One region of the Allorhizobium ampelinum S4 genome, then DNA from elsewhere that is predicted to be linked to it. Evidence: predicted binding sites of a transcription regulator. Region 1 holds the regulator's gene; each other region holds the start of a gene.
What was found. Region 1 encodes LexA, which represses DNA repair genes until DNA is damaged. Its sites were predicted from a motif close to TGTTCNNNNTGTGTTCNG; they were not measured.

Region 1 (7,461 bases):
CGCGGGTCTGGTTGCCAACGATCTCTTCCCGGTCCTTGACCGCGCCGATACGGCGAATATCGAGACGAACCGAAGCGTAGAATTTCAACGCGTTACCACCGGTCGTCGTTTCCGGGGAACCGAACATCACGCCAATCTTCATACGAATCTGGTTGATGAAAACGACCATGCAGTTCGAACGCGAGATCGAGCCCGTCAGCTTGCGCAGCGCCTGGCTCATCAACCGCGCCTGCATGCCCGGCAGGCTATCGCCCATTTCGCCTTCGATTTCAGCTTTCGGTGTCAAGGCCGCAACCGAGTCGATCACCAGCACATCGATCGCCCCCGAACGCACCAGCGTATCGGTGATTTCCAGTGCCTGTTCACCGGTATCTGGCTGTGAGATCAGCAAATTCTGGAGATCAACACCCAGTTTGCGGGCATAAACCGGATCCAGCGCATGCTCGGCATCGACAAAGGCGCAAACACCGCCCTTTTTCTGGGCTTCGGCAATGGTTTGCAGCGCAAGCGTGGTTTTACCGGAGCTTTCCGGTCCATAAATTTCAATGATACGGCCTTTGGGAAGACCACCAATGCCGAGCGCGATATCGAGGCTGAGAGAGCCTGTCGATACGGTTTCAACCTCCACGATTTTCTCGTTCGCGCCGAGCTTCATGATCGAGCCCTTGCCGAACGATCGCTCGATCTGCGACAGGGCCGCTTCCAATGCCTTGCTTTTATCCACCGTTTTGTCCTCTACGAGCCGCAAAGAATTTTGTGACATTTGAACCACCTTTAGGTTATTGAAGCCGCGTAGGCAACGAAACAGCAGACACGAACTATGTACATGGTTTGTTCCGTTCTTGCAAGTCTTGCCCAAGTCTTTGTGTTTATTTTTTAATCTGACGGGTGTTCTCTTAATGTTTCCATGGCATTGGCCGTTAAGAGAAGTTGGTTTTCAGCCCATCGTACCCTTCGGAATGACGCCTTCGCGATTCGAATTTCCACTGTTTCCAGGAGGCTGGCAGGTATGAGTCTCGACATTCTCGTTCTGGGCGGCGCGCATATCGATCGGCGCGGACGCATCGATGCGGAAACCATTGCTGGCGCCAGCAATCCGGGGCGATGGTTGGAAGAACCGGGCGGCGGTGGCTTCAACGCGGCGCGCGCCCTGGCACGACTTGGATTGAATGTTGCTATGATCAGCCCCCGCGGCGGCGATGCGCTTGGCCAACGGGTGGCGGTCGCCGCCGAAGCGGCTGGCGTCGACGACCGGCCCTTCACCTTTTTGGATCGGAGCACCCCAAGCTACACTGCTATTTTGGAAAAAGACGGCAATCTGGTGATCGGCTTGGCCGATATGGAGCTCTACCGCTTGTTCTCGCCACGCCGGCTGAAAGTACGCGCCGTTCGCGAATCTTTCGAAGCCACACGCGTTTTGCTGGTTGATGCCAACCTGCCGCAAGAGACGCTGGAGGCGATTGCGGCCATGGCGCGTGAGCTTGCCAAGCCTCTGGCCGGGATCGGCATTTCACCGGCCAAGGTGGTGCGATACGCCGACTGCCTCGATAGGTTCGATATGCTGTTTCTCAACAGCGCTGAAGCAGCGGTTCTGGCGGGAACAAAACCGGATGCCCCTTCTGATTGGCCGGATCTGCTTCGCGCCAAAGGCCTCCATGGCGGCGTTGTCACCAATGGTGCGGGACCGGTCGTTGCCTTTGATCCAAGCGGTGACTATGCCTTGACCCCGCCGCCACTGGACGCACTGGCCGATGTGACCGGAGCTGGCGATTCGCTTTGTGCGGGGGTGCTTTCGCAAAGAGTGAATGACAGTTCCTTGCCGCTGGCGCTGCGCCACGGTGTTGCTTTGGCTGGCCTGACCCTGCTATCTGACAGGGCAACAGACGAGGACCTCACCGCAGATCGCCTCGCCGCGCGCCTTGACCTTGTTGGCGAGCCGCGCGCCCTTCCCCGCCAAACGAGTTCCCGATCATGACCCGTTCGATTTCTCCGCTCCTGCCCATCGTATACGCCCGCGAAGTGGCTGCGGCCAAGACGCGCAATGCGCCTATTGTCGCGCTGGAATCCACCATTATCACCCATGGCATGCCCTATCCGAAAAATGTCGAGATGGCGCAAAGCGTGGAGGCAATCATTCGCGACGGTGGTGCGGTCCCGGCGACCATCGCCGTGATTGAAGGCGTTTTGCATATCGGGCTGGAAGAAGATCAGTTGCAAAAACTGGCGCAAATGACTGATGTCCTGAAGGTCTCTCGTGCCGATCTCGCCTACGCCATTGCCGAACGCCGCACCGGCGCTACCACGGTAGCCGCGACGATGATCGCTGCCGCCCGCGCCAATATCTCGGTTTTTGCCACCGGCGGCATCGGCGGCGTGCATCGTGGCGCAGAAGAAAGCTTTGACATTTCAGCGGACCTGGAAGAACTGGCCCGCACCCCTGTCATCGTCGTCTGCGCCGGAGCAAAAGCTATTCTTGATATTCCCAAGACATTGGAAGTCCTGGAAACCCGTGGCGTACCTGTCGTGACTTACGACAGCGACGAATTTCCAGCCTTCTGGTCGCGGGAATCGGGCTTGAAAAGCCCACTTAAACTGGAAAGCCCCGCAGCAATTGCCAATTTCCAGAAGGTACGCGACCAATTGGGCATTGATGGCGGCATGTTGATCGCCAATCCCGTGCCGGAAGCAGAGGAAATCGCGCGCGAGGAGATGGAAATCTATATTGGCCGGGCGCTGGCCGCGGCTGAACGCGAGGAAATCACTGGCAAAGCCGTCACGCCTTTCCTGCTCGACGCAATCTATCACCTCACCGACGGCCGCAGCCTGACCACCAATATCGCGTTGGTGGAAAACAACGCGCGTCTTGCCGCGGAAATTGCCGTCGCGATGCTGTAAGCCACTGATATCAAAATGGATCGGGGGTGATAATGTCCCCGATCAGACACTGCGGCAGATTATTGTTGTCGATTTATCGTTGGCCATCCGCACTGAAACAACTTGCTACCAACTTTCATTCCGCAATTTCACGTCTTCGATAGTATCGATTTTCTCTATCTTTCTGCCCATTCCCAACCGACAGTCGTCAGGACAATAAAGCAAAGGCTTTCTGTTTCTATAGGAGCCTCTCAGCCTCCCGTATTTAAAGGATGCTTCTCGTTCGTCTCCTCTTCAACGCCGTCTCTCGCCGCGTCATCGAAGGAAATTTGCAAGAAGGACTTGCGGAACACAACTGGAACAGATAGCGTATGTTCTGTATTTGTTTCATAATTCAAAGGGTAGGTCCCAATGCTGACTCGCAAGCAACAGGAACTTTTGCTGTTTATACACGAGCGCATGAAGGAGTCTGGGGTGCCGCCCTCCTTCGATGAGATGAAGGATGCCCTGGACCTCGCCTCAAAATCCGGCATTCACCGGCTGATCACCGCTTTGGAAGAGCGCGGTTTCATCCGTCGCTTGCCAAACCGTGCACGAGCGCTGGAAGTTATCAAGCTGCCAGAGGCCATGACCTCCAGCATACCGCCCCGACGTACAGGATTTTCGCCATCCGTCATTGAAGGCAGCCGAGGCAAGTTGCAGGCAGTTCCATCCGCTCCGGCCAAACAGGTCGAGGAAGTACGCAATTCCTCATCCATACCTGTCATGGGCCGTATCGCGGCAGGCGTGCCGATCTCCGCTATCCAGAACAACACCCATGACATTTCCGTGCCGATGGAAATGCTGGGCAGCGGCGAACATTACGCCCTTGAGGTCAAAGGCGATTCGATGATCGAAGCTGGCATTCTCGATGGCGACACGGTGATCATCCGCAACGCCACCACCGCCAATCCGGGCGATATCGTCGTTGCTCTGGTAGACGATGAGGAAGCCACGTTGAAACGCTTCCGCCGCCGTGGGGCGTCCATCGCGCTGGAAGCTGCCAATCCGGCCTATGAGACCCGGATTTTCGGACCGGACCGGGTAAAAATCCAGGGCAAGCTTGTCGGTCTTATTCGTCGCTATCACTAAGCTCACTGACATCTCCAGCGCCTGACTGGACGTCGTCGCTGGCAGCAGATGGAACATTGGCGTGGGCCGTACCATTCGGTCGATCATAGCGATTGCTGCGCCAGTCGAAATAACGATGGCGGGTCCAGGGCCGATACTGATTTTGAAATGCCGTAACGATATGCAGCGTTCGGGTGGCGGGATCACCAAGCGTGATCTCCATTGCACCGAACCGTCGCAGATCGTTACGGGTCAGGACTTTCGGGGGACGTGACAGCATCGGTCCAGCGTTAGCGGCCTTCTCGGTTTGCAAGAAGGCGAGAGGTTCGCCCGCTTCTATTAGGGACGGGGAATTCTGGTCTGAGTTTGAGGCGCCGCCCTTCACTTGGCTATCTGTGGGCACTGCAACACCCTTCCCCGGTACCGTCGTTACACTGGCTGCAGAAATGTCTCCCGCTTGCGTTCGGCTGATCGTTTGGGAGCGAACGGACGGGCTGCTGTTGTCAGATGGCAGCATGTCACCATCGGCCATGATCCGTTCAATTTCAACGTCCGCCCCAGTCGCGTCTTCCGCAGGCTCCCGGGTAACGGTGGTTTCGTTTTTTTCTGAGGGAATAGTGGATGCTATCGGCGCCTTACATTCGGCATCACGGCCGGCCTCAGTCGAAACGATCAGGTCGGACAGGGCGCAAGCGGCCTGGTTGTAGTCGCGGTTCTGCACCAGGCTGACGGTCCAACCATTGCTGAGCCTCGCGAGGCAAAAGGCATCGGTGCGGCAATGGAAAAGATCAGGTTTTTTATCGGCCTTCTCCTTTGCCGTCGTCATCTCCGCCATCGCCTGTTGCGGCTCTACTGGCTCTCTTCCCTTGACTTTTTGGCCCCCCGTCTTTGTTTTTCCGGCCCGCGTTGTTTCCCGCGCCTTGTCCTCGCCTTTCCCCGCGCCCTGTTGGCCTGTCTCGATCTCAACAGCTGCCAGCTTGGGCAATATTTCAGGCGCAATCGGATCGGCAATGTCGAGCACTGAGCGCCATTGGTTGAAAATGAAACTCGGCGGACGCTTCTTGTTGGTGGCGATGGTCAAGAGATGGCGGTCGTCGGTCCGAAAGAGAGCGAACAGTTGGCCATCTTCGGATATGGCGAGATCGGGCAGTGGCGGATCGGTTTTTATCGCCTCATAGCCAAACGCCGTCAGCATCATCGCCACGCCAATCAGCCGCAGCCGCGTCTTCATCAGGGTCAGTATCAGCAGGCCGGTTGCCGAGACCGGCAGAAACCACCACTCGAACCGGCCGAAGGTGAAGCCATTACCCCAGCTCGCGACCTTGCTGGCAATCATCAATACGCCCTCAAGGCCAAGCCCCATCAACTGGATCGGCCATTGGTCCAGACCGAACGGCATGAGCAGCACGCCGATCATCGCCGCTGGCATGACAAGCATCGACATAAGGGGAGCCGCCAGGAGATTTGCCTCCAACCCATGCAATCCGACCCGGTGGAAATGCGCCGCTGAAAACATCGCTGTGGAAAAACCGCCAAGTGCAGAGGTCATCAGAATGCCGCTGACCAGCGTCATCAACGGCTTCAGCACTGTCAGCGCCGGGATCGCCGGCAGGATGGGAGGCATTCTTGGGCGTTGGCGCCAAAGGTCGAATCCGGCGATCAGGGCAAAGGTGGCTGCAAAGGACATTTGCAGGCTCGGTCCCATGACCTGGGACGGCGAGAGGAGAATCACAAGGATAGCCGCCAGCGCGGCATTGCGCAGGCTGAGCACAGGTCGGTCGAAGAAAGCCGCCGACAGCATGATAACCATCATCAGATACGCGCGCTGGGCGGCAATGTCGTAGCCGGAAATGAGAAAATAGCCGGTCGTGGTGGCTATCGCCCCTGCTGCGGCAGTCTTCTTGATCGAGCGGGCCTCCGCCATGCCAGGGACAAGGCTCAAGAGGCGCCGGATCCCCACGAAGAACAGCCCACCGGCCAGTGCCATATGCAGACCGGAAATCGAGATGATATGGGCAAGGCCGGAAACGCGAAGATCGTTATTGGCCTCCTCCGAAAGGCCGCGCCGCTCGCCGGTCACAATCGCCACGGCAAACGCGCCCGCATCGCCCGGCACGATGGCCCTGATACGATCAGAAATGCCATTGCGCAATTCCTGTGTCGTTTCATCCAGCTTGATTCCGGCACGCTCCCAAAAATCCGGTGGCGCTATCTCTGGTCCCGGCAGAAATGGCTTGGGTGGCTGGTAAAAATAGCCGATCGCGCCGGTGCCCGCAAAATAGGAGGCAAAGGCAAAATCGTTTAAGCCCGGCAAAGCCGGTCCGGACGGCGGGGAGAGCCGCGCCCTGCCCTCAATCCAGTCGCCGGGGTTGAAGGGAACATGCTTGCCGCGGGCCAGAAGCGCGACCTGCTGTGGCATACGCTTAAGACTAGGGTAGCGCGTTTGATGCAGTGCAATCACATATCTTTGATTGCCGTCCGCATTTGGTTCTACCGAAACCACTTTGCCGCGCACCACGGTCGTCACTGCACTGTCTATGATGATCGTGTCCAGACGCGCGGTTTGCACATCGGCTAGCAACATGCCAGCAAGACCGAGAGTTGCAATGCCGCAGACGGTGGCCAGGACAGGATGACGGTAACGGACCCGCAGCCAGACCACTCCGGCTGCACAAAAAGTCAGGAAGATCGGCAGACGGGGAAGGTCCTGCGGACGGGTAAACCACCAGATCGCACCGAGACCAAGCAGAACGGGTAAAAACAGAAATGTCCGACCATAGGCAAGCTCCTGCAGAGCATCCCGGTGGAGAGCACGCAGAAGGCGCTGCCAGCGGGAGACCAGCAGCGGCGATGCGCTGAAGTGGCCCTCGAAATCAGGGGCTTCCGCCTCGTCCTCCGGGTCTATGTGCGGACGCCGTAGAACCTCGTCAAACAGGGTTTTGGAAGAGCGACTATCCCATGGCAAGCCGCGCGCCGGACGCGCTTCTTTTTGCCTGATCAGTTCCCATTCCGCCGTATCCGGCATCGATCCTGCCGTCGCCCCGGTGCCCTGCAATGCCACACGCCTTCAAATCGCTGAAAACGAGCGGCGAGGCCCCTGAAAATTGCTTTTGTGATAATTCGGCAACAAAACTTACCTTGCCGCTAACGGCAGACTATCAATCAAAAGCTGTAGGAGAAAGGGGGTGTAAACCAAGAAAAGCAGTTCTGGCAATAACGCATGCCTGCAATGCAAGTGCCGATTTATTGCAATGCACACTTTGTCCTTTGGATAGCTTGGCATTAACCTCTGGATCATATAGCTAATTGCAACGCTTAACCTGGGACGAGGCGAAAGCTGCGTCTCCCGCCTATATCCGGAGGATCACCATGACGGAACAAAGCGCAAACTTGAAGATTGAGGACAAGGCCGTCGATCTTGACGTGCGAAGCGGCACGATCGGCCCCGATGTTATCGACATCGGCGCTCTTTATAAG
Region 2 (7,461 bases), 280 kb from region 1:
GGTTCGCTCGATTCTGGCTACGGGCCGCATGCATGCTGTGCGAGCGCTGCTTCTGTCCGCCGGTCTCGACCATACAATCGCACCGCTGTTCGTTGAGGCTGTGCTGCTTTGGCGTCACGCTGTGCAGACGGCGACCCATGGTGAGATCGGCAGCATTTGCCAACCGCTTCTCGCCAAGGGTAGCAAGCTGGCCTCTTGTGAGGCGGCGCGCCAATTGCTGGATCTGGTGGAAATCATGCTTCATCAGGACGAACGCCGACAGGCCCGCCAATATGCCGCACATCTTGTGGTCGACGCAGCCTGACCTGTTCCGGCGGGCGATTTGATTGCTGGTATGCGGGTTATTTGGTCAGCTTTTTTGCCGCCCAGGCATAGGTGTCGGTGACCACATGCACCGGGGTGGTGAACACCATCTTGATATCCTCCTTGCCGGGCAGAACCTGTTTTACACTGTTGATGGCACGGTCTGCCAGAGACCGCTTTTCAGCTTCCGGCACAGGATCGGTTGGCGTTGCTGGGACCGCTGTCACGGTCGTCTGGGGAGGTGTCACCGTCTGCTGTTGGCAAAAGGCAACGACGCTGGGGAAATTCACATTGGAATATTGCCCCAGAACATTTTCCGAATCGCGATTGCACAATTCCACCGAAACCCAGCGCTGCTCGGCAGTGGCGATATACTGGCATTGGCTGACGCTGTCATTGCATCCCAGAATGGTCATGATCACGAGTGAGGCTTGCATCGGCTCGTCCTTCCAGTCAGTAGAGTTTTATCAGTAACGCAACAAGATTGGCGCAACCAAGACCAATCGGCCCTCGGACAAAAAAATTATAATGCATAATCTGTTTTGTCTGGTTGGGTGCCTTTCAGGATCGATAGATGTCCGTGACCATTCCCCTTTTGGCAATCACCATTGAAGCGCCACGACAGCCCGACGTGATCCGCTTGCTGGATCTCTCCGATGCTTATATGGCCGCACTCTATCCGGCGGAAAGCAATCATCTTTTGGATGTCTCATCCCTGGAAAAGCCTGGTGTCCATTTTTTCGTGGCGCGCCATGAGGGGCAGGTGGTGGGTTGCGCCGCCATTGTCGAGGCTGGCGATGGCACGGCGGAGATCAAGCGGATGTTTGTCGATCCCCGATCAAGAGGGCTGTCGCTTGGCAAGACGCTGATGGCGGCATTGGAAGACCAGGCAAAAACGCTTGGCCTTGAAGCGTTGCGCCTCGAGACGGGTATTAGCCAGCCGGAGGCGATCGGTCTTTACCGAAAAGCCGGTTTTCAGGAAATTCCGCCCTTCGGCTCATACCGTCCCGATCCGCTCAGCCTTTTCATGGAAAAACGTCTGGAAAATCCAGTCGTTTGAATCGCTAAGCGCAAAAACACTTCGTTACGGTTCAAATATCCAAGTTTTCCGCAAAGGCGGCCCGCTCCTGAATAAACCGGAATCGGGCTTCCGGCTTAGTCCCCATCAATGCATCCACGGCATCACGGGTGCCTTCGAAATCGACGTCGTCGATCTCGACTTTCAGCAGCATCCGCTTGGCTGGGTCCATGGTGGTTTCCTTCAACTGCGCCGGCATCATTTCGCCGAGACCTTTGAAGCGGCCGATTTCGACTTTCTTGCCTTTGAATGTGGTTTCCATCAGTTCGGCACGGTGGGCGTCGTCGCGGGCATAAACGGTCTTTGCGCCCTGACGGATCACATAAAGCGGCGGCACGGCGAGATAGAGATGATTGCCCCGGATCAGTTCCGGCATTTCCTGATAGAAAAAGGTGATTAGCAGTGAAGCGATATGGGCGCCGTCCACATCGGCATCGGTCATGATGACGATACGCTCATAGCGCAGGTCTTCATCACGATATTTCGTCCGCGTGCCACAGCCGAGCGCCTGGATCAGGTCGGCGATCTGCTGGTTGGCCATCAGTTTTTCACGGCTGGCGCTGCCGACATTGAGGATCTTACCGCGCAAGGGCAGAATGGCCTGGTTGGAGCGATTGCGGGCCTGTTTGGCCGAGCCGCCAGCCGAATCACCCTCGACGATGAACAGTTCCGCGCCTTCGGCGGTGTTCTGGGCGCAATCCGCCAGCTTGCCGGGCAGGCGCAGCTTGCGCACTGCGGTCTTGCGGTTGACTTCCTTTTCCTTGCGCCGCCGCAGCCGTTCCTCGGCCCGCTCGATCACCCAATCGAGCAGCTTGGCGGCTTCATTCGGATTGTCGGCCAGATAATGGTCGAAAGGATCGCGCAGAGCGTTTTCGACCAGACGCTGCGCTTCTACCGTCGCCAGCTTGTCCTTGGTCTGGCCGACGAATTCCGGCTCGCGGATGAAAACCGACAGCATGCCGACCGCCGAAATCATCACGTCATCGGTGCTGATCTGCTGGGCGCGCTTATTCTGGGTCAGTTCGGCATAATTCTTCAAGCCCTTGGTCAGTGCAATGCGCAAACCGGCCTCGTGCGTGCCGCCTTCGGGCGTCGGGATGGTGTTGCAATAGGAATGAACCTGGGGATCGCCACCATACCAGGTAATGGCCCATTCCATCGCGCCATGGCCGCCGGTCTTTTCGGTTTTGCCAGCAAAAATTTCGCGGGTGACGGTAAACTCCTTGCCGAGTGTCGCGGCCAGATAATCCTTCAACCCGCCGGGGAAGTGAAATACCGCCTTATCCGGGATGTCGCCGCCGGTGGTCAGGATTGCCGGATCGCAGGACCAGCGGATTTCCACGCCGCCGAACAGATAAGCCTTGGAGCGGGCCATGCGGAAAATCCGGCCCGGATCGAATTTTGCGTGATCACCGAAGATCTGCGGATCGGGGTGAAAGCGCACCCGCGTACCACGCCGATTATGGACATCGCCCAATTCTTCCAGCCCGCCCAGCGGCACGCCACGCGAAAAACGCTGGCGATAGAGCTTGCGATTGCGTGCCACTTCCACTTCCAGCAGATCAGACAGCGCATTGACGACGGATACGCCGACCCCGTGCAAGCCGCCAGAGGTCTCATAGGCCTTGCCGTCGAACTTGCCGCCCGCATGCAGCTTGGTCATGATCACTTCAAGGGTGGATTTGCCCGGCACCTGCGGATGCAGCTCGACGGGAATGCCGCGACCATTGTCGGAAACCGTCAGGAAGCCTTCGGCATCCAGATGGACATCGATGAAATTGGCATGGCCAGCCACCGCCTCGTCCATCGAATTGTCGATCACCTCGGCAAAAAGATGGTGCAGGGCTTTTTCGTCCGTGCCGCCGATATACATGCCGGGACGCATCCGCACCGGCTCCAGCCCTTCCAGAACACGGATGGAGGACGCGCCATAATCGTCGGGATTGCCGGTGGAGGCGGGCGTGGCTGAGCCGAAAGCCACTGCCTTGGCCGGGGTTTCCGGTTGGGCGGCAGTAACAGGCGCCGTACCAGCAGCCGTCACATCGGCAGCACCTTTCTGCGTCTTCGCCGCCTCGGCAGGCGTTGACGGCAGGGCGGCGAAAAGGTCGTTGTTATCGTCCATGATCTTGTCTGTCATTTGCTTGTGGTCTTCAGCGGAGCACCGTGAAGAATTCTGTCTCGCGATAGGGCATGTGCCCGTCCGTCTCTGGCCCGTGCAGCGCAGTTTCCGGTTTGTTCCTGATTAGCGCATATTCTCAGCAACAATCAACCGATTGTGTCCACTCGCGCCCATTCCCTTTATTGCCTGTTGCGGCAAGGACGCGGGAGAATTATGTCGCACTTGGTCAAACCATGTCCATTCAGCCTATTTTCAAGGAAAACTTTTGCGTTTCTCGTGACGGCGTGGCAAGGCTGCGCCGTTAAGGAGACCTGATCCCGATGCGGATGTCCACAGTTCATTTGTTCGCCCCCGTGGTTCTGGCCGCTCTCTGCTCGGTTGCCAGCTCTTTGCCTGCAACGAGTGCGCCTGCCGTTAGCCTCAAACCTTTCAAGGACGAGCTGTTTTCCGGCCAGACCGTGTTGGAAAGCCGCGACAAGGGTGATTTCCAGACCATCGACTATCAGGAAATGCGCGACATCAACGGCCGCGACGAAATTCCTGAGCGCCGGGTCAAGGCCTCCTACGTCTCGCTCGGAGTGCGTCACCAGCAGAAGGACGAGACGCTGGATCTCGGTGATGCCGGCAAGCTGGATGTGACGAGGACCGGACCTGCGGACGGCGCAGCATTCACGGTGATTTTCATTCACGGCCGGGGCGGGGACCGCCGACTTGGAACCGATGACTACAAATTCGGTGGCAATTTCAACCGGCTGAAAAATCTCGCCAATGACAATGGCGGCACCTATTACGCACCTTCCGTGCGATCCTTCGACCAATCGGGGGTAACGCAGGTCGCGGCTCTGATCGATTATGCCTCGGCCCATTCCGGCGGCCGTCCAGTGGTGTTGTCCTGCGCGTCCATGGGCAGTTTCATCTGTTGGGGCCTGACCCGTGACGACCGAATCGTTGCGAAACTGTCCGGCATGGCCATTCTCGGCGGAGCCAGCGATCCGGATTTTACCGCCAGTGCGGCCTTCAAACGCAAGCTTCCGATGTGGTTCACCCATGGCAGCCGCGATAGTGTCTATGCCGCTGGCGACCAGATTGCGCTGTACGAACGTCTGCACCGCACCGGCTATCCAACCCGTTTCACGTTGTTTCTCACCGGTTCTCACGGCACACCGGTGCGCATGACCGATTGGCGCGCCGTGCTCAACTGGCTGATTCGCTAGAATCTGCTGTTTTGGTTTGTCATTTTTGGAAAGCAGGGGGTTAATTTTCCCTGGCAAATTCCAGACCGAGCTGCGTTGCCCCGCTCACGCAGACACGATTGCGCCCGCTGCGCTTTGCCTCGTAAAGGGCCGCGTCGGCGCGGTTCAGCAGGTCTTCCAACGAAACCGTTGCCGTAGGGCCCTCCGCTACGCCCAGACTTGCCGTTGTCACCTGGCCCCTGCCTTTGCCCAAGTGCGGGATGTTCATGCACTCGATTGCCCGGCGGATGGCTTCTGCTATTGCACAGGCGGCATCGACATCCGTATTCGGTAGCAAAACGAGCATTTCCTCGCCGCCGTAGCGGAAGGCGAAGCCTTTCTCACCGGCATTGTCGCGAATGCATTGGCTGACGGTGCGCAGACACTCATCCCCTTCCAGATGGCCGTGGACATCGTTGTAAAGTTTGAAATCATCGATATCGAGCATGATGGCGCAAACATGTGTTGCCGGTGATCTGCCTTTCCACAAGTCGGTCGCGACCTGTACCAGCGAGCGACGGTTCAGCAGGCCGCTCAGCTCATCACGGGCGGCGTTATGCTCCAACTGCTTTTGCAGTAGGCCAGCACGCAGCCTGTTGAGAAAATTCATTCGATCAGCGTGTTCGAGAAAATAGGCGCCTAGCGCCAGGAAAATCGCGATCGTGATGTAGAAACTGACCAACCCGCTATAAGTGATATCGTCGAATGAGCCGTTCAGTTTTGCGGTTTTCAACAGCACGCCGCACATCAGCGTCAGGCCAATCACCACGATATGAAACCGTGGCCGCAGCGCAATGACGAAAAACAGGAAAGCAGCCACATTGCCGTTCTGATAGACGAACATGTACGGGCTTTGGCTGTAGATTGCGACCGACATCGGCAGGAGAATACTGAGCGTGCCTATTCCCAGCGACAGAAGTTCGTAATTAAGGGCCGTGCGCCAGCGCCTTACGGCAAGCACGCTGATAATTGCGAAAGGCGTGAATATTCCGAAGCGTACGATCAGCAGTTTATCGAACACATCGGCCATCATCGTCGCGTCGCCGATGAAAACGGCGTCGTAAATAAGTGTGCCGATTACCGCCCAGAATGGTGTCAGCTTGACCCGATTGGCGACATATTCCTGAAGAAATTCCGCTTCTACGGCGGGGCTGAACCGCAACGCCTTGAAGCCTCGGGCGATTTGCCGGTCGATAGCTTCAAGAGATACGGTGGCCATTGCGGCTCTCCGGTTGACTAAGGGGAAACAAGCTTTCCGCATACGCCGAATCGGTGCTTTGGAGAAGCGCCGTTATCGAGAAACATCGGAACAATTTAAAAGTCTTGCCAATACCGATTCCGATCCGCCAGCGGCCCCGAATCTCTTTCTGTAGTTACCCCTGTAATTACAGGGTTAAAGTGTACTCTGCATGAATTAACGGCATGCTGCATTGCAACTTGCCTTTTTTGCCGCCACGTCCTTTTATAGGGTGTCTAGATGTGGAAGAGTATTGTTTATGGTTTCCCGGGTGTCGGTTGAGGCGCAAAAAAGCGACCTCCAGCTGAACAGGAACATGGAATAAGGGTGGGTTGGATCAATATGACACCAGATGTACGTCCGCTTGTTGCGGGCAATTGGAAGATGAACGGAACCCGCGACGCGCTGGATCAGATCAAGGCGATGGCCGAAGGCGTGAAAGGGCCGCTCAGCGAGACCGTGGACAGTCTGATTTGCCCGCCGGCCACCCTGCTTTACGTGGCAACCGCGCTCTGCGACGACAGCCCGCTGCTGATCGGCGCGCAGGATTGCCATCAAAATGCATCTGGCGCCCATACCGGCGATATTTCGGCGGAAATGGTCGCCGATTGCTTCGGAACCCATGTGATTGTCGGTCATTCCGAACGCCGTACCGATCACGCGGAAACCGACCATCTGGTGCGCGCCAAAGCGGTTGCGGCCCATGCGGCGGGACTGACGGCCATCATCTGCATCGGCGAGACAGCCGATCAGCGCAAAGCAGGGCAGACGCTGGATATTCTCAAGCGTCAGCTCTCCGGTTCCGTGCCGGACGAAGCGCTCGCCGAAGATACGGTCATTGCCTATGAGCCCGTCTGGGCGATCGGCACCGGCGTGACGCCAACTATCGCAGACGTGACCGAGGCCCACGCTTTCATGCGGGCCGAGTTGACGCGCAGGCTGGGCGATGAGGGTGCGAAAATGCGAATCCTCTATGGTGGTTCCGTCAAGCCGTCGAATGCACGGGAACTGATGGGCGTTGCCAATGTGGATGGTGCGCTGATTGGTGGCGCAAGCTTGAAAGCCGCTGATTTCCTTGCCATATACGGTGTCTATTCGGATTTGACAGCCTGATCTTTGTTGAAAAGGGCTTTCTTTGCGGCGGCTCCTCGTGTAGAGAGCCGCCGAATGTTGTTTTGACTTGGCCCTACGTGGGCAGGATGGATCGTCCATGCAGACCGTACTGATCGTCATTCACCTCATAATCGTGATTTCGCTTGTCGGCGTCGTGCTGATCCAGCGGTCCGAAGGCGGCGGGCTTGGGATCGGCGGCGGCTCAGGCTTCATGTCGGCACGCGGCGCGGCCAATGCCCTGACCCGGACAACGGCTATCCTGGCGACGCTGTTTTTCATCACCTCGCTCGGACTTGGCATTCTTTCGCGGTTCGAGGCAAAGCCGACCGATATTCTCAATCGTATTCCGGCTGGCCAGCAGGCCCCTTCCGGCAATATT
Region 3 (7,461 bases), 1.7 Mb from region 1:
CTGGCTTGGGCAGACGGCTGGTGGTCGCGATGAGATCCATGTTGATGGAGCCGAAAACGGTAATCATGGGCGCACTCCTGACGATGCTGCTTGAACGATGCGGGCCTGAAGGAAACCGGTCCGACTGATTCGGGCTCTGTTTTGCGGCAGGGATCAGTCTTCGTCAACAAGGCGCAGCTTGAGAAGACCGGTCCGGCTCTCGACGCTAGCATCTGTTTGTGGTGCTGGCTTTGCCGTCGGATCGGGCGCGCTGGCAAAATCCATCGCCTCTATTCTGGCACTGCGCCGATTGAGCTTGTCGGTCGAGGTCAGGATCATCTCGACATCTTTCTGGGCGGCCAGGAAATGGCTTTGCAGCTTGCGGGTCCGCTCGTCGAGCCGCCCGAGATCCTCCATCAGATGGATGACCTCGCCCTGGATCAGGTGGGCCTGTTCGCGCATCCGCTGATCCTTCAGCACGGCCTGGATGACCTGGATCGACAGCATCAGCAGGGAGGGCGAAACGATCACCACCCGCAGCTTATGGGCGCGCTGGACGATCCCCTCGAAATTCTCGTGGATCTCCGCAAAGATCGATTCGGATGGGACAAACAGGAAGGCGGTGTCCTGTGTCTCACCGTGCATCAGGTATTTCTCGGCAATATCCTTGAGATGCACCTCCATATCGCGCCGAAACTGCTGGCCAGCGAGTTTTTTCTGTTCTGGCGTCGTCCCGTCACGGATGGCGTTCCAGGCTTCGAGTGGAAATTTGGCGTCGATCACCAGCGGCGGCTGACCGTTCGGCATCCGGATGGTGCAATCGGGCCTTGATCCGTTGGAGAGCGTGTCCTGGAAGGCGTAGGCGCCCATCGGCAGGCCATCGGCTATAATGGTTTCCATCCGTGCCTGACCGAAGGCGCCGCGCGTCTGCTTGTTGGACAGAATGGCCTGCAACCCGACCACATCCTTTGCCAGGGACTGGATGTTGTTCTGCGCGGCATCGATAACCGCCAGCCGTTCCTGCAGGATACGCAGATTGTCATGGGTGGATTTCGTCTGTTCGGTAATCGTGCTTCCCAAGCGATGGGTCATGCCGTCCAGTCGCTCGTTGATGCTGCGGTTGAACTCCGATTGCCGGGCGCCGAACAGGTCCGCCATGGTGGCAAGCCGGCCCTGCATTTCGGCTTGCGCCTGCATCAAGGCCTCGAGACGTCGATCCTCGCTTGCCTGCCGCTCGGCGGCAATCGCGGCTCCGAGGTCGAAATCTTCCTTTTGTCGAAGTTTTAAACAGAGCCGCAGCCAGAGAGCAGCGAGCACGATCACGGCCAGGATCAGCGCCACGGCGCCGAAGCTGAACTGGTTTTCACCATAGGCCAGTGCGGGTCTGCTGAGGGCGGAAAGCATTTGGTTCATAGGCGCAATCTAGCAGGTTTGTTGATGAAGGCTAGATCAAATCGTGAACAAATTCTGTAGTGCCACCAGTTTTTCGGCAAGGACATCGCCAGGAATTCTATCAAATATTTCGAAAATCAAAATTGCTGGAGTTGTCAGGCCTGCGTTGAAGAGACCGAAAAGCCGTTATCGCGCCCGTTAACGCCAGCGGTTTCGCCTGTTTCAGATGCCCCCAAGCGAGGGCAGGGCTGCCAGCCATCGCCCATTTTGCCGTCTCCATTTCATTTCCCCGATTCGCAGGGCGTGCAGCTGCATGGCCAAGCATTCTCCAAGGTCGTTTCAACCCAGGTGAATCTGCGGCTGGATTTAAAATATGGAAATAAAATCAAATGAATAGAAAAGCCGTAAGCCTCACACAAGTTTTTATAGACATCAATTCGCTACGACAACAATTATACAGAAAGACCGTTATATGTCTCTTGCATCTGCAATGAACTCATCGGTATCGGGGCTGACGGCGCAGTCCAATAAACTCACCTCCATCGGGGATAATATTTCCAATACGAGCACGACCGGCTACAAAGGCACGGAGACTGCGTTTTCCAGTTTGGTGAATGGCGGAACGACTTCGACGACCACCCAAACAGTGTCCCAGTCGGGTGATCTCGAGTCGACCTCGTCGGAGACGGATCTGGCGATCGACGGTGACGGATATTTCGTTGTGCAGGATGATGAGGGTGATGTTTTCCTGACCCGTCAGGGTGACTTCGAGATTGACGAGGATGGTTACCTTGTGAACTCATCCGGCTATACGCTGCTGGGCTACTCCTACGACAACGGCGAACCGGCTTCTGTCATCAATGGTTTCGACGGTCTTGAACCGGTGAAAATCGACACCAGCGAGGTCACGGCATCGGCCACGACCACCGGCGAAGTCAGCGGCAATCTGGAAAGCGATGAAGAGGTGGTTTCTGGCGATACACCGTCTTCGAACTCGGCGGATGCCACCTTCACGGCGAAGTCGTCGATCGTCACGTATGACGAACAAGGTGCCTCAACCCAATACGACATTTATTTTACCAAGACCGATGACGATGAGTGGGAAGTTTCGATCTACCGCAATGATGAGGCTAATGACGATGATGACGGAACCAGCTTCCCCTATGATAATGGTGAGCTAGGCTCGACAACATTGACCTTCGATAGCGCAGGGGAGTTGGAAGACGGCAGCACGAGCACCCTGTCCTTCACCGATTCCGAGACAGGCCTTACGATTGATCTCGATTTTTCGGATATCACCCAGACGGCCACCTCCACCAGCATAGAGGGTAGCGCAAACGGCAGTGCTGCCAGCAGCTCGTCCGACTACACGATCGGCAGTGATGGCGTTATCAGCACCGTATCTTCCGACGGAACCACGACAGATACCTACAAGATTGCGCTTGCCACCGTTGCCAGCCCTGACAACCTCGAGGAGGTTGGCGGCACTGCCTATAAGGTGGATGCCGATTCCGGTACCGTCGTCGTCGGCTTTGCTGGCACAGGCAGCTTCGGCACCATCGAATCCAGCACGCTGGAAAGTTCAAACGTCGACCTTGCGTCTGAACTGTCGGACATGATCGCTGCTCAGCGCGCCTATAGCGCTAACTCCAAGGTGTTCCAGACGGCGGCCGACATGCTCGACACCGTCATCAACATGGTCCGGTAACGGATTGCAGATCTATCGGCTGTCATCTCTCTGAACGCATGGAAAGATTATGCAGCAGATATAAAGCGTTACAGCGTCATCGCCCTATATGGCGCATGGCGCTGCAATGGGAGCAAAGGGAAGGCCCATTCCTTTACCAGCGCGCCACGCTTGATCGCCGTCGCTCATTCCGATGGCGATTCCCGGAAAACCTGCCGTGTGCCCGCACGGCAGGTTTTTCCTTTTTTCCGCATAGGTCGTCCCATACAATCACGCGGTTTCAGCCGTTTCTATTTCATACCGCCGGGCGATGATATCCCAGGCCTCGTCAGCGGTTTCGACAAAGCTCAACAGCTTGACATCGTCGGGTGCAATGGTTCCAAACTCCGCCAGGCTGTCGAAATCAATGATCCTGTGCCAGAATTCCCGACCGAACAGGATGAGCGGAATCGGTGCCATACGCTTGGTCTGGATCAGCGTCACCGCCTCGAACATCTCGTCCAGCGTGCCGAAACCGCCGGGAAAGACGACGATTGCCTTGGCCCGCATCAGGAAATGCATCTTGCGGATGGCAAAATAGTGGAAGTTGAAGGACAGGTCCGGCGTCACGAACGCATTGGGCGCCTGTTCATGCGGCAGCACGATATTCAAGCCGATCGATGGCGCACCGACGTCGGCGGCGCCGCGATTTCCGGCTTCCATCACGCCTGGCCCGCCGCCGGTGACGATCACATATTCCTGATAGTCGAACCGTGCCGCGTATTGGCTGCATTGCCGGGCAAATGCGCGGGCCTCGTCATAAAATACCGATGCGGCTTCGAGATTGCGCCGCTGTATGTCGTTGCGCGCCGCCCAGGCGGATTGGCCGGGTGCCGGAATGCGCGCGCCGCCAAACATCACCACGGTGGATTTGATACCCCGTTCGGAAAGCACCATTTCGGTTTTCAGCAATTCCAGTTGCAGGCGCACCGGGCGCAATTCTTCCCGGCACAAAAAATCGTCATCGGCATAGGCGAGGCGATAGGACGGCGACAGCGTTTGCGGCGTCTGGGGAACGATCCTGGCATTTCGCCGATCCGTCTGGTTGTCCTTCAGCGGCGCCCAGCTGCCATCCGTCTTTCGCCGTTTTCCATTGCGCATCTTCGCCATCTTCGAACCTTTCATCTCTTGCCGCACTGCTGCATGATCCCGTCAATCGAGTGGGATTTATGACGGCGGCGGCGCTTTCTGCCGACGGACGTCTCGCATCCATGTGGTGATCAAAGCTGCGGCACCGCCTTGGAAAACATCCGTCCGAAAGGACGCTGAGCGGTTCCCAAGGGCAAGCCAATGCGTTAGAGGAAATCACCAGTTTATCAACGCAGGACCGATGGCATCGGGACTTGACGTTAGCCAATGAAGTTTAAGGAATCCTCATGAGCGCTATGGACCTCTCCTCTTTACAGACCGTCATCGATACCGCTTTCGACAATCGCGACACCATTACCCTGTCGACCAAGGGCGAAGTGCGCGATGCTGTCGAGCAATCGCTTGCCCTGCTCGACCAGGGTAAGGTACGGGTTGCCACCCGTGGAGAGGATGGCCAATGGACCGTGCATCAATGGCTGAAAAAGGCTGTGCTGCTCTCCTTCCGTCTCAATGACATGGAGGTCGTCAAGGGCGGGCCGGGGGCTTCGACCTGGTGGGACAAGGTGCCGTCCAAATTCGAAGGCTGGGGTGAAAACCAGTTCCGCGCCGCCGGTTTCCGCGCCGTGCCCAATGCGGTGGTGCGTCACTCGGCTTTCATTGCCCCCAATGCCATTCTGATGCCGTCCTTTGTCAATCTCGGCGCTTATGTCGGCGAGGGCACCATGGTCGATACCTGGGCGACGGTAGGCTCCTGCGCCCAGATCGGCCGCCATGTGCATCTGTCGGGCGGCGTCGGCATTGGTGGGGTGCTGGAGCCGATGCAGGCCGGGCCGACCATTATCGAGGACAATTGCTTCATCGGCGCGCGCTCCGAAGTCGTGGAAGGCTGCATCATTCGTGAAGGCGCCGTGCTCGGCATGGGTGTCTATATCGGCAAATCCACCAAGATCATCGACCGCGCCACCGGCGAGGTAATGTATGGTGAAGTGCCGCCGTATTCCGTGGTTGTCGCAGGCTCCATGCCATCGCCCAACACCATGCCGAACGGCTTGCCGGCGCCCAGCCTCTATTGCGCCGTGATCGTCAAACGCGTCGATGCCCAGACCCGCTCCAAGACCGGTATCAACGAGCTGCTACGCGACTGATCTGCGGCTTTTCTGGGCAGGAACACGGCGTCCTTGGCTGGCTCCTGCCCCTTTCAGCCTTGATGGCGTCCATCCTTTTCCCTTGTCTCGTTCTCAAGATCGATATGTCAAAGCATCCAGCCAATTCATCTGCCACCGATCCCGTCGACAATCTTCAGACCCTGATCCGCTGCCCCTCCGTGACGCCTGCCGAGGGCGGGGCGCTGTCGGCGCTGGCCGCCATGCTGGAACCGTTGGGCTTTACCGTGGAACGGATGGTGGCGCGCGAAGAGGGCACGCCGGATGTCGAGAACCTCTATGCCCGGCTGGGCACGGAGGGGCCGCATCTGATGTTTGCCGGGCATACAGATGTGGTGCCTGTAGGCAATGAGGCGGACTGGACCTATCCGCCGTTTTCCGCCGAGATCGCTGGAGGCGAACTTTACGGACGTGGCGCGGTCGATATGAAGGGCGGCATCGCCTGCTTTGTCGCCGCCATTGCCCGCCATATCGAAAGCCAAGGCGCGCCGAAGGGGTCTATTTCCTTCCTGATAACCGGTGATGAGGAAGGCCCCTCGATCAACGGCACCACCAAACTGCTAGAATGGGCCGCCGCCAAAGGCGAGCGCTGGGATGCCTGCCTGGTGGGCGAACCGACCAATCCCGACCAGCTTGGCGACATGATCAAGATCGGGCGGCGCGGCTCGCTGTCAGGCGAGATCATCGTAAAGGGCGTCCAGGGCCATGCCGCCTATCCGCATCTGGCCGACAATCCGGTGCGGGGCATGATCAAGCTTGCGGAAGCGCTGATGCATCCGGCCTTCGATGCGGGAACGGAAAATTTTCAGCCTTCCAATCTGGAAGTCACGACGATTGATGTCGGTAACGCCGCCACCAATGTCATTCCGGCCCGTGCCAGCGCCAAATTCAATATCCGCTTTAACGATACCTGGACCGCCGAGACGCTGCGGACCGAAATCATTGCCCGGCTCGATACGGCCAGCGCCGATCCGCTGCTGCGACCAGGCCGCCCGCCGATTGCCTATGAGCTGGTCTGGGCCGACCGGCCAAGCCAGGTGTTCCTGACCCGCAACAACGCGCTGATCTCCTCCTTGAGTGCTGCCATCGAAAAAATGACCGGTAAAACGCCAGCCCTGTCGACAACAGGGGGTACGTCCGACGCCCGCTTCATCAAGGATTACTGCCCGGTGGTGGAATTCGGCCTTGTCGGCCAGACCATGCATATGGTCGATGAGCGGGTTGCCGTCTCCGATCTGGAGGCGTTGACCGGCATATATGGCGCCTTCATCAGCAGCTGGTTTACTCATGCCGGGGCTTAAAGAGGTCGAAATCTACCTGACCGGGATCTGGCTGTTGCTGAAAGGCGACCGCCAGGGGTTCAGCTATCTCGATCTGTCCGACCGGGGCGTCAACCGCTCCTTCTGGTCCATCGCATGGTCTTTGCCGGCTATGATGTTTTCATGGGTGTTCTGGTATCAGGCCTTGCTGGAGGATATTCCGGTCTATGCACAGATGCGGACCCTGTTTTTCCTGCGCATGACGATGATCGATCTGGCCAGCTGGATGCTGCCGCTGATCTTGGTTGGTTTCATCTGCCGCTTCTTCTCGATTGACGACCGCTTCAACGCCCTTGTGGTGACATCCAACTGGCTGGCGCTGCCGATTGCCTATGCCAATGCACTGCTGATCGCCATATCCGTGCTGATGCCGGGGTTAGGGCAGGTGGTGATCTTGCTCTGGCTGTTGCTTCTGCTTGGCCTGGTCGGTGGCGTATTCCGGCTGACATCGGCAGTATTGGATGGTCAGACCCTGCTGGTCTCGACCATCACCGTGGTCATGCTGGTGCCGACAACGCTACTGTCGGAATTTCTGGAACGCTATCTGGACGTCGCGCCACTATAGACATCAGATTTGACCGCCACGGCACTTGCTTGCGTTTTTCAGCGATCACCTGATCGCTCTGCGCCGGACACGAAAATTTTTATTCCGACCTGCAAGACCCATGATAGTTTGCACTCACAATGGGGATTCCATCATGATCAAACGCCGGACACTGGTTGCTGCTGCCGCTTGCCTTGCTACGCCCGGTTTGCTGAGGGCCAAGGAGCTCGGTCCGCAGGAGATTTTCTT

Region 2: the regulator LexA is predicted to act here: its motif matches at 3,604-3,621, upstream of parE (DNA topoisomerase IV subunit B).
Region 3: the regulator LexA is predicted to act here: its motif matches at 1,425-1,442, upstream of AVI_RS01910 (DNA recombination protein RmuC).

Annotation. Positions count from the first base shown of each region.
Region 1 is NC_011989.1:2,110,266-2,117,726, forward strand. Features, by position in the region: gene recA (recombinase RecA) at 1-763, opposite strand, end outside; gene AVI_RS10065 (carbohydrate kinase family protein) at 1,010-1,975, shown strand; gene AVI_RS10070 (pseudouridine-5'-phosphate glycosidase) at 1,972-2,895, shown strand; gene lexA (transcriptional repressor LexA) at 3,286-4,005, shown strand; gene AVI_RS10080 (ComEC/Rec2 family competence protein) at 3,986-7,045, opposite strand; gene gltA (citrate synthase) at 7,354-7,461, shown strand, end outside.
Region 2 is NC_011989.1:1,826,482-1,833,942, forward strand. Features, by position in the region: gene AVI_RS08685 (DUF2336 domain-containing protein) at 1-304, shown strand, start outside; gene AVI_RS08690 (hypothetical protein) at 342-740, opposite strand; gene AVI_RS08695 (GNAT family N-acetyltransferase) at 878-1,363, shown strand; gene parE (DNA topoisomerase IV subunit B) at 1,395-3,518, opposite strand; gene AVI_RS08705 (dienelactone hydrolase family protein) at 3,821-4,714, shown strand; gene AVI_RS08710 (GGDEF domain-containing protein) at 4,755-5,951, opposite strand; gene tpiA (triose-phosphate isomerase) at 6,312-7,082, shown strand; gene secG (preprotein translocase subunit SecG) at 7,180-7,461, shown strand, end outside.
Region 3 is NC_011989.1:396,579-404,039, forward strand. Features, by position in the region: gene AVI_RS01905 (ribokinase) at 1-67, opposite strand, end outside; gene AVI_RS01910 (DNA recombination protein RmuC) at 154-1,383, opposite strand; gene AVI_RS01915 (flagellar hook protein FlgE) at 1,844-3,079, shown strand; gene AVI_RS01920 (LOG family protein) at 3,329-4,207, opposite strand; gene dapD (2,3,4,5-tetrahydropyridine-2,6-dicarboxylate N-succinyltransferase) at 4,474-5,331, shown strand; gene dapE (succinyl-diaminopimelate desuccinylase) at 5,436-6,650, shown strand; gene AVI_RS01935 (hypothetical protein) at 6,637-7,233, shown strand; gene AVI_RS01940 (DsbA family protein) at 7,364-7,461, shown strand, end outside.